Regions from separate parts of the Alteromonas naphthalenivorans genome, predicted to be linked through region 2. Evidence: predicted binding sites of a transcription regulator. Region 2 holds the regulator's gene; the other holds the start of a gene.
The links. The regulator sigma-54, encoded in region 2, starts transcription at its own class of promoters, with help from an activator protein. The targets are predictions, from matches to a motif close to GTTGGCACGNNNNTNGNNT.

Region 1 (4,991 bases), 260 kb from region 2:
AATATTATGGCAATTAACAATGTAAACAGTGGGTTACCCAAAACACCCGTTGATAATACAAAAATTTCGCAACAGAATCAGACGCAGCAGTCGCAACAGCAACAAGCGACGTCGAACAATGCATCTGTTGCTCAAGCACCACGACAAGATTCAGTATCTTTGACTCAGTCTGCACAGCAGTTGAATCAAGTTCAGAAGAAAGGATCTGAAGCGCCTGTGAATCAGGAAAAAGTTGATCGTCTTAAAAAGGCGATATCAAGTGGTGAATATAAAGTTAACCCTGAAGTGTTAGCGAATAAAATCGCTAAGCTTGAGGGTGAGATTTTTGGCCAAAAGTAATTAGGTTTTTATGACTAGTCATCTTTATTCAGCGTTATCACAACAGGTCTCTAACTTAGAGAGCCTGTGCTTGATGCTGGAAAAAGAATTACATTTGATTAGTTCACGAGATGCAGAAACCTTAATGAGCCTGTTATCAGATAAGTCTGAATTGCTAGAGTCTATTCAGTCTACCGACCAAAAAGTCGAGGCGTTATACCGCCAAACTACAGAAGAAACGATTAGTGCAGATGAACAAGGGTTGATGGATAAAGCGAAAAGTCTGTTAGAAGACTGTAAGTATAAAACCCAAATTAATCAGAAAGCCGTAGAGCAAGGACAGCTTCGCCTCACACACTTACGGAATCTGATGTTAGAAGTTCGCGCTAAAGAATCGTTAACCTACGATAAGAAAGGCAAGCCAAATGCGGGCCGCTTAGGTTCAGGTATTAGCGCTTAAGTAATGCACTCATCACCGAAAGCCCAATTAAAAACAAAAAAGCGCGTTTAAAACGCGCTTTTTTTATGAGTGCTATTTAGTCATACATCGAAATACTTAATAGTATTTGATGTCTTTTATTCTTTGTGGCTTCGCTGTCGTCAAATAAATGTCGTACACGTGATGCATATCTAGCTCAAGTTCGGTGGCATAGGTGTCTTCACCCACGGGGTAACTTTTTATTACCCTAGCCCCTCTAATAACGCCCTCTACAGAAGCCCGCAAGGTTTCATTATCCACCACAAGGCTAGACAGTGATTGATTACCTTCAATACGCTGTCCGTACACCTGCTCTGCAAGTTCTCTGTAAGCCTCTAGTTTTGATGCTTTAATTGCCATCAAGGTTTTCACGGTTTCGCTTTCACCCCGTTGCGACATAATTGGGGCATATCCAACGGCACTTAGCACAGGGTAACTGTCTGGCTCAACCGTCTCCCACTCCACATGTTTGTCTACAAATAGACTACATCCTGATAAACCTGTTAGTGCAGCAAATAAAGCCATCGTCATCCATGCTCGGCTACGAATCAATTTTTCAAAAAACACCATTAGAGAAACCTCATTCTCAATTTTTCTATTAGTGGATAAGCAATCTTTACGCCTAAATTTTAAATTTGAAACATTGGCATCTATTTCGCTTATATTCCGCATATGTGGGTTGGAGCAAAAATTGAAACATAAATTGAAATAAAGCTGACAACGAAGCTAATACAAAGAGAATACTGGCTTAAATTAACTGATGTAGTGCCCGCTCCCGCTTCTCGCACTACAACAAAAGGACAAGACTGTGCTTGGCATACAAACATTCGCTAAATTACTTTTAGTTAGCATATCTTCTGTAAAAAGAAGATATTTAGCTAGATACGCCAATGCCGCCTTTTTTATGGCGCTATTTTGCCTTGCAATAGGGTCAACAGGGCAAAGCTATGCCGCTTGGTATGAGGCCAAAGGCCAAGCAGTTATCGTGAATGGCAATAAAGAAAAAGCCCGTAGAGACGCCACAGAAGAAGCTTTAAAACAGGCATTATTATTCGCAGGTGCCTCGATAAACAGTGTTCAGCAACTCACGAATGGGTTACTTGAACGTGAAGACATTACCATTAGTAGTTCAGGTGAAGTGGATCATCTCGAGCTCACAGATGAAATATGGCATAGCGACTATGTTACCGTAAGCGTCAGGGCGGATATCTTTCCTGCGGCTAAACAATGTACCGCAGTTGAGTATGATAAAAATATTGCCACCAGTTACTTCATGGTAGAAAACCGCAATCATTTAGTTGAAGGAAAAATCCCTAACTTTTCCGAGGCAGTCACAAGAAAGCTGGCTACCGAAATGTCGGCACAGGCCCAGAATTTAAATTTAGCTTACATTGCTCCACACACCACACGATGGGGAGTGAATGGGCTTGAAGAAAATGTGCGTGCATTGTCGCGACAGTCAAATGCACAGTTTGTTTTAATTGGCAGCATTAGTGACGTGAGTGTTGAAAGACAACGTCCTTCTTCTTTTGCATTCTGGAAAGAAGAAAAAGCCACCCGTTACTTTTCGCTAAGTATTAAAGTTTTTGACGGTATAAATAGCGGCCTGCTACTGCAGCAAGATTACGTTACTGAAGCAGCGTGGCCTTTTGACCGGTTTACCGATGTAGACGAATTTTCGTCGACCTTTTGGCGGACAGAATACGGCAAGGCAATTAAAAAGCAGATGCAGCAGTTAACCGCTGATATTAATGAGACTATTGCTTGTCAGCCCATGACTGGCAGAGTGCTTAATGTTGCGGGTTCACATATTTCAGTATCATTGGGCCGTGATAATGGCATCAAGAACGGTGATGAACTTTTTGTGTATCAAACCAGCGAAATTATCGACCGGCACGGTAAGGCCTATTTGCAGTACCATATTTACCCTGGAGCATTTGTTGTTGAAAATGCTTATGGCAATACGGCAAGATTGATTCACAAAGACAGTGGCATTGTTGCGAATATTCAAGAGAGTGATTTCGTTATCAAACGATAACCATGATGATTCTCTTTTGAATAGCACTTGGCTTCACATTTCGCCCATGCTATACCTATACTCAGGTATGGATATCTATATATAAATGCAGGAGCACCGCCTATAAGGTGCTTATAATTTCGTATAATAAATAATTAAAAAATAAATCATGACCCTTTCGATATTAGCGTCAAACTGCTTCGTAGTTTTAGCTCTTATATTGACAGGACAGCAATTGAAGGATCATCTGTCTATAGAGTTCCCCGTATTAGAAATGGAAGTGAAAACGCGATTTGGGGATAATAAAGCTCTAGATGTCAAAGAGTTAGAAGAAAAACTAAGTCAGCTAAACAATCTTTCAGTATCCGCTCAGTTAGAGGGTGTTAACCGCTTCTTTGACGAGCATATCCAATATGCCACCGACGACATTGTTTTCAAACAAAAAGACTACTGGGCTACCCCTGCCGAGCTTTTTGGCCATTCCCGTGGAGATTGGTAGAAGCCGCGTAACGCAAGCTCATATGGTATTGGGGTATTACGAAACTCCGTCTTCAGACCCTTTGGTCTTAGACAGTCTTGTTTCTGAGATATTGCCTGGTTCGAAACGAACCGATCTCGTGCCTGTATTTAGCTTTAATGACGCTGGCATTTGGTCGCCGGGCAAAACAAAGCAGGTCTCCACTTCTACCAGTAGACTATCTCGGTGGCGCAACGTTATTGAGCGCATGAAACGTGAGGGAATAAAAAGACAATCTTGAGGAGTCTATGTCAATAACAAGAGAGTTGTGGCTTGCCATTATAGCCGTTGTCCTTGTCGCCATCATGGGGAGCGTATCCATTCACGGTGCAACTACAAAGGGCTATGTAGAAGAGCAGCTTTATTCCAAGAACCTCGATAACGCTAATATGTTGGCACTTACACTAAGCGGTTTGGAAAAAGACGCTGATACGTTAGATTTATTTATCATGTCCCAGTTCGATGTTGGACACTATGCATCTATTACACTCCAGAAACCCGATGGCGAAATCATCTCTAGCCATACTCATACCACACAGTTAGATGAACAAACACCGGCCTGGTTTGCTTCATTATTTAGTCCTAACGTGAAACCAGGCGTAGCTCAAGTGACAGAAGGATGGGGGCAGTACGGTGTGGTCTATGTTCAAACTGATACCAGCTTTGCTGTTGCCTCTATGTGGAAAGCCACACTGCGGTTAATACTTGGGTTATCTCTTGTGGGTACGGTGGCTGGCCTTATTGGCGCGTGGTTTTTACGCCTTATTATGCGCCCTCTCGATCAAGTGGTTGAGCAGGCTGAGTCCTTTGGACAAATGCAGTTTATTCAAGTAAATGAACCACGAACCCTAGAACTAAAACGCGTGGTGAAAGCCATGAATTTTCTAGCACGTAATTCACAACGAATTATGGATGAGGAAAATACACGGCTTGATCTATTGCGACATAAAACTCAATTTGACGTTGAATCCGAATTAGCAAACCGCGACTATTTTATCTCTATACTCAAAGGCCAACTGGCATTTAGAGATACCGAAGGTGTGAATTGTATATTTCTTCTTAGAGTAGTAGGAGGCCGAGAAGCATTTCTTCGCTCGGGACCGGAAAATCGAAGAATGCGGCTTTTGCAGTTTGCCGCTAGTGTGAATGATTGCCTAGCCCAACACCATCATCACTACACCGACAGTAGGGTAGCTCGAATGCAGAAGAACGAGATTGCCATACTATTAACGGAAACCCATGACATTGTAACAATTGCCGAGGCAATTCATGGTGCTTGTTTATCGGAACTGTCTCAAAAAGGCGATCCGAAATTGTATCAGTCTGTGGTGAGGCTGCGCCCTGAAGATGATGTTTCCTCAGCACTCATGCGCCTTGATACACTGCTCGACGAAGCTGTAGAGAGGAAGCTTAGCGAGCCTTATATAGAAAATACGCTAGATTCGTCTATTTCTCTAGTGGAAGAAAACCGTTGGAATAAGCTATTAAAGGAAAGTATTGCTAATCAAGCAGTAGAGACATTCAACTTTCCGGTTTTAGACGCTAATAGAGAGCTAGTTCACTATCAAAGTTGGGCGGGTATTGAAATAGATAATGATTTGAGGAAGAGTGGCTACTATACCCACTGGGCAAGATATTTGGGCTTACTGCCTGAGTTAGAG
Region 2 (4,991 bases):
ATTCATAATGAAACCGGCAGTTTCTTCGCCGTAAGACAATGCCTGTTCAGCACGTACCCTGTCTTGTGCATCCATAGAGTCTAGAATGTCCTGTAATACAGGCTCAGGCAGACTACTAAGGGTAACCGCTAAGTCATCGGTATCCATCTCTTCTAACGCGTCTACCACGTTAGCAGGCAGCATTTTGGTGATGATACCGTTACGTACGTCGTCAGAGAGTTCTTCTAAAATATCACCATGGAAATCACCATCGATAAGCTCCCACAACTCGTCACGAGTACGACTGGGGCTAGATTCTAGAATGTGTGCAACATCAGATGGGGGTAATTCAAGCAGAAGCTTACGTACAGAAACAAATTGGCCATTATTCAACGCGCCATTTAGTGCCCTTAGTTGGCTTTGTACGTATTTTGAGACCAGCGCTTCTGCCACTGCTTTCGCCTAAAAAATGGAATTTCAATAATGGTAGGATATCGCACTTGCCATGACGCTGTCATGACAAAAGCGCAGTAGGTACAGACAATTACGAGCCGTATGGTGAAATTATAGACGGCTTTTAGCAGAATTTCTCAGTCGTATTGGAAGCTGCATTATTCGTCTTCGTTGAAACGGCCTTCAATTAACGTTTCAATGGCGTTTAATGCCGCTTCGGCATCATTACCTTCAACCACAACGTTTACCTGTTCACCTTGGTGGCTTTCCAGCATCATTAAGCCCAGCACACTGTTAGCATCGGCTTTCTTATCGCCTTTCACCAACACGATTTTTGCGTCAAATTGATTGGCTAATTGAACCAACTGTGTGGCAGCGCGGGCGTGTAAGCCCAATTTATTGACTATGGTAAGTGTTTTTTCGATTGTCATTACTGATTTAACTCGCGGTGGCGAATTTGTACATCGGGATGCATTTCGCCAAAGGTTTTCGCTAACGATTGAGCAATAAATACTGAGCGGTGCTGACCGCCGGTACAACCAATCGCAATGGTGACATAACTACGGTTATTGCGTTCTAAGTGTGGCAGCCATGTAGTGATTAGGTTCTGAATTTGCCAAATAAATTTGGTTACAACAGGCTGGGAACCTAAAAATACTTCTACGGGGGCATCTAAACCAGTTAAGTGTTTTAAATCGGGTTCCCAATGCGGGTTGGGGAGAAAGCGGGCGTCAAATACATAGTCGGCGTCTTTGGGGATACCGTGCTTAAAGCCAAACGATTCAAACACCAATACTAGGCGAGAGCTTTTCTTGCCTAGAATTCGTTCGCGGATAAGCTCTGCGAGTTGATGAATAGTGAGTTTATCCGTATCAATGTACAAATCGGCGCGCTCAACAATAGGCGCAAGCAAGTCTGATTCGGCTTTTATCGATTCAGATAAAGATTTGTTGAGCTTAGCTAGCGGATGTAATCGGCGGGTTTCGCTGAAACGCTTCACCAGTACATCGTCACTCGCGTCGATGTACACAATGGTCATAGACCACGATGAGGGTAGGTAATCTAAGATCTCTACCAAGTCCGCTGGATTTTTGGGTAGGTTTCTTACATCGATACTTACCGCAACTTGGTCATATTCATCAACCACGGTATGGGTCAGAGTAGGGAGAAGGTTAACCGGAATATTATCTACGCAATAGTAACCTAAATCTTCAAGGGCACGTAGCGCAACTGATTTTCCTGAACCGGATCGACCACTGATAATAATCAGTTTCACCTGCATTTCTCCCTTTTAAAATATGGTGCAGTGCTTTTTTAGCTTAAAGCCGTAATGATGTCATCACTGGTGGAGGCCCGCCTAATGGCTTTCACCGTTTCTTTATCACTTAGCTTACCCGCCACGGTAGCGAGTGTTTGTAAGTGACCTTCTGTTTTCTCTTCTGGCACTAATAGGGCAAAGAATATATCTACGGGCTGATCGTCAAGCGCATCAAAATCGATGGCAGGGTTGCTGGTTACAATAATGGCGATAACGTGTTCTAAGCCCGGTAATCGACCGTGGGGCAGAGCAATACCATTGCCAATACCCGTACTCCCCATTCGTTCACGGGTTAGTAGACTATTTAATACACTAGCCTGATCGATGTCGGGATTATTTTTAGCAGCAATGTCGCTAATAATCTCTAGAATACGTTTTTTACTGTTACATTGAACCGCACACTCGGTGCGGTCCAAACTTACTATGGCTTGAATTTCCATACTAATATTTAGTGCTTTTTCAGCTTTTCCTTATGCTTGATAACTTGCCTGTCGAGTTTGTCGATCATGCTGTCTATCGCCGCATACATGTCTGTATTATGAGATGAAGCAAACACTTCTGCGCCGCTAAGGTGCATGGTGGCTTCGGCTTTTTGATTGAGTTTTTCGACGTTCAGGATGACATGCACATTAGATATGTGATCAAAGTGACGCTCTAGTTTGCTGAACTTAGTATCGACATAGCTACGCAAAGAATCAGTAATTTCGACATGATGACCGGTAAGGTTGATTTGCATATTTCGTCTTCCTTAAATTATCAAGGCCTTTAAATAAGGCTTTTGCGTTGGTTTGACGGCGGAATCGATAACGATTCCCGGTATTTTGCTATTGTTCGCCGGGCTACTTTAATGCCTTGTTCGGCCAACAATTGAGCAATCTTGCTATCGCTTAATGGCTTGCTGGGCGTTTCCGCTGCCACAAGCTTTTTAATTAGTGCGCGAATAGCGGTAGATGAACACTCACCACCAGATTCCGTTGCTACATGGCTAGAGAAGAAATATTTCAACTCGAAAATGCCACGAGGGGTATGCATATACTTTTGCGTGGTGACTCGTGAAATGGTGGATTCATGCATATCTACCATTTCTGCGACATCATTTAGCACCATTGGTTTCATCATTTCTGGGCCGTGCTCGAAAAAGCCCATTTGTTGCTGCACAATACAGTTTGCTACTTTCATCAAGGTGTCGTTTCTTGACTCAAGGCTTTTTATAAACCACTTGGCTTCTTGCATATGCGAGCGAATAAATTGCGAATCGCTGCTGTTTTTAGAGCGTCGGCTCATGGCAGCGTATTGTTGATTTACGCTTAATTTTGGCAAGCTGTCGGGATTAAGTTCTACTACCCAACGGCCATTCTTTTTGTTTACCGAAACATCAGGAATAACGTATTCGGGTTCTTTAGTAATTAATGCACTGCCAGGACGAGGATTCAACGTTTGCAATAAGCGCATGGCTTCGCGAAGTTGATCTTCTTTCAAACGGCTCTTGCGCATTAACGTACGGTAATCTTTGCTGCTCAGCAGGTCTGAGTACTCATTAATAAGCTGTCTGGCTTCGGTCAGCCATGGCGTATCGTCCGAGAACTGGCGAAGCTGCACGAGCAAACATTCTTGCGGTGTACGTGAACCTGAACCAATAGGGTCGAACATTTGAATACGTTTTAGTACACATTCAACTTCGTCCATTTCTACCAACTCTTCAACATCGTCAGAGTTTACCGATTCTAAAATCTGTTCAATGGGTACGTTAAGGTAACCAGATTCATCGATGGAGTCGATAATGGCGGTAGCAATGGCGCGGTCTGTATCTGAAAACGGGGTTAAACGCATCTGCCAAAGCAAATGGTCTTGAATATTGTCGGTGGTTTCACCCTGAAACAGTTGGTCGTCATCATTATTAGATGGGCCAGGAGCGGGGGCAGAAGAGGCCGAGTAATACTCATCCCATGTGCTGTCGATTGGCAACTCGTCGGGAAGGTCGTTCTTTTCAAGCGCGTCACCAGCTTCCAACGAATCGCTAGATGCAGTGGGAGCCGCTTCCACAGAAGGGTCGTCTCCATCCATGTTGTTTTTCTCAACCGGGTGGTCATCACCGCCTTCTTCAACTTCTAAAAGAGGGTTTGAGTCAAGTGCTTCCTGAATCTCTTGCTGCAGGTCGAGCGTAGACAACTGCAGCAGCTTGATTGCCTGCTGCAACTGCGGTGTCATGGTAAGTTGTTGACTGAACTTTAGCTGTAAAGATGGTTTCATCTACGTCTTATTTTTAAACTCTTGTTGTGAATATACCCGTGCTTAAAACTGAAAATGACAATTCGGTTACAGTAACTATAGCCTGAATTGTTCTCCTAGGTATACATCCCTTACTTTCTGATTACTTAAAACTTGTTCTGCCGTCCCTTGCGCGATGAGTTCGCCTTGGCTCACAATATACGCTTTCTCACACACATCCAGTGTTTCTCTTACGTTGTGATCGGTGATGAGGATTCCAATTCCTCTGTCACGAAGATGTTGAATGATCTTCTTTATATCATTAACCGATATAGGATCAACACCAGCAAATGGCTCATCAAGCAAAATAAATTGCGGATCGGCTGCTAATGCTCGTGCGATTTCTACTCGGCGGCGTTCACCACCGGATAAACTCATACCCGTACTATTACGTATATGGTTGATATTAAATTCATCAAGTAGCGCATCGGCTTCTTGTTCTTGTTCTGATGAACTTAACCCTTTACGGGTTTGCAAGATAGCCATGATGTTCTCAAACACCGTCAATTTTCTAAAAATAGAGGCTTCTTGCGGCAAATACCCAATACCGCGGCGAGCACGTTCGTGCATGGGCTCGTGAGTTAATTCGCTGTCATCAATACTGATTTTGCCCTTATCTAGGGGAACTAAGCCAACAATCATGTAGAAGGTAGTCGTTTTACCGGCACCATTAGGGCCGAGTAGTCCAACGATTTGCCCCGTCGATACTGATAAGCTTACATCGCGAACCACTTGACGTGCTTTATAAGCCTTTGCAAGGCTCTGTGCGCTCAACGTTGCCATGATTAGTTGTCGTCCGCCTTATCGTCTTCGTTATTCGATGACGCTTTACGTATTGCCTCAGGGGTAAATACGGTAGTGACTCTGCCACCTTCGCCGTCTTCGCCGCCTGTTGCAAGTAATTGTTCAGTGACCATGTCGAAGGTAATCTTATCACCTTGTACTTTACTGGTGTCTTGCTGTAGCTCAGCAT

Region 1: the regulator sigma-54 is predicted to act here: its motif matches at 1,439-1,457, upstream of AMBT_RS13335 (flagellar assembly protein T N-terminal domain-containing protein).

The regions. Positions count from the first base shown of each region.
Region 1 covers NC_015554.1:3,037,579-3,042,569, forward strand. Annotated here, with positions in the region: gene flgM (flagellar biosynthesis anti-sigma factor FlgM) at 7-339, shown strand; gene flgN (flagellar export chaperone FlgN) at 350-778, shown strand; gene AMBT_RS13330 (LPP20 family lipoprotein) at 875-1,327, opposite strand; gene AMBT_RS13335 (flagellar assembly protein T N-terminal domain-containing protein) at 1,605-2,834, shown strand; gene AMBT_RS22955 (hypothetical protein) at 3,049-3,312, shown strand; gene AMBT_RS22960 (hypothetical protein) at 3,287-3,571, shown strand; gene AMBT_RS13345 (bifunctional diguanylate cyclase/phosphodiesterase) at 3,579-4,991, shown strand, end outside.
Region 2 covers NC_015554.1:3,296,054-3,301,044, reverse strand. Annotated here, with positions in the region: gene mgtE (magnesium transporter) at 1-432, opposite strand, end outside; gene AMBT_RS14410 (HPr family phosphocarrier protein) at 591-863, opposite strand; gene rapZ (RNase adapter RapZ) at 863-1,708, opposite strand; gene ptsN (PTS IIA-like nitrogen regulatory protein PtsN) at 1,747-2,190, opposite strand; gene hpf (ribosome hibernation promoting factor) at 2,199-2,486, opposite strand; gene AMBT_RS14390 (RNA polymerase factor sigma-54) at 2,516-4,000, opposite strand; gene lptB (LPS export ABC transporter ATP-binding protein) at 4,076-4,801, opposite strand; gene lptA (lipopolysaccharide transport periplasmic protein LptA) at 4,804-4,991, opposite strand, start outside.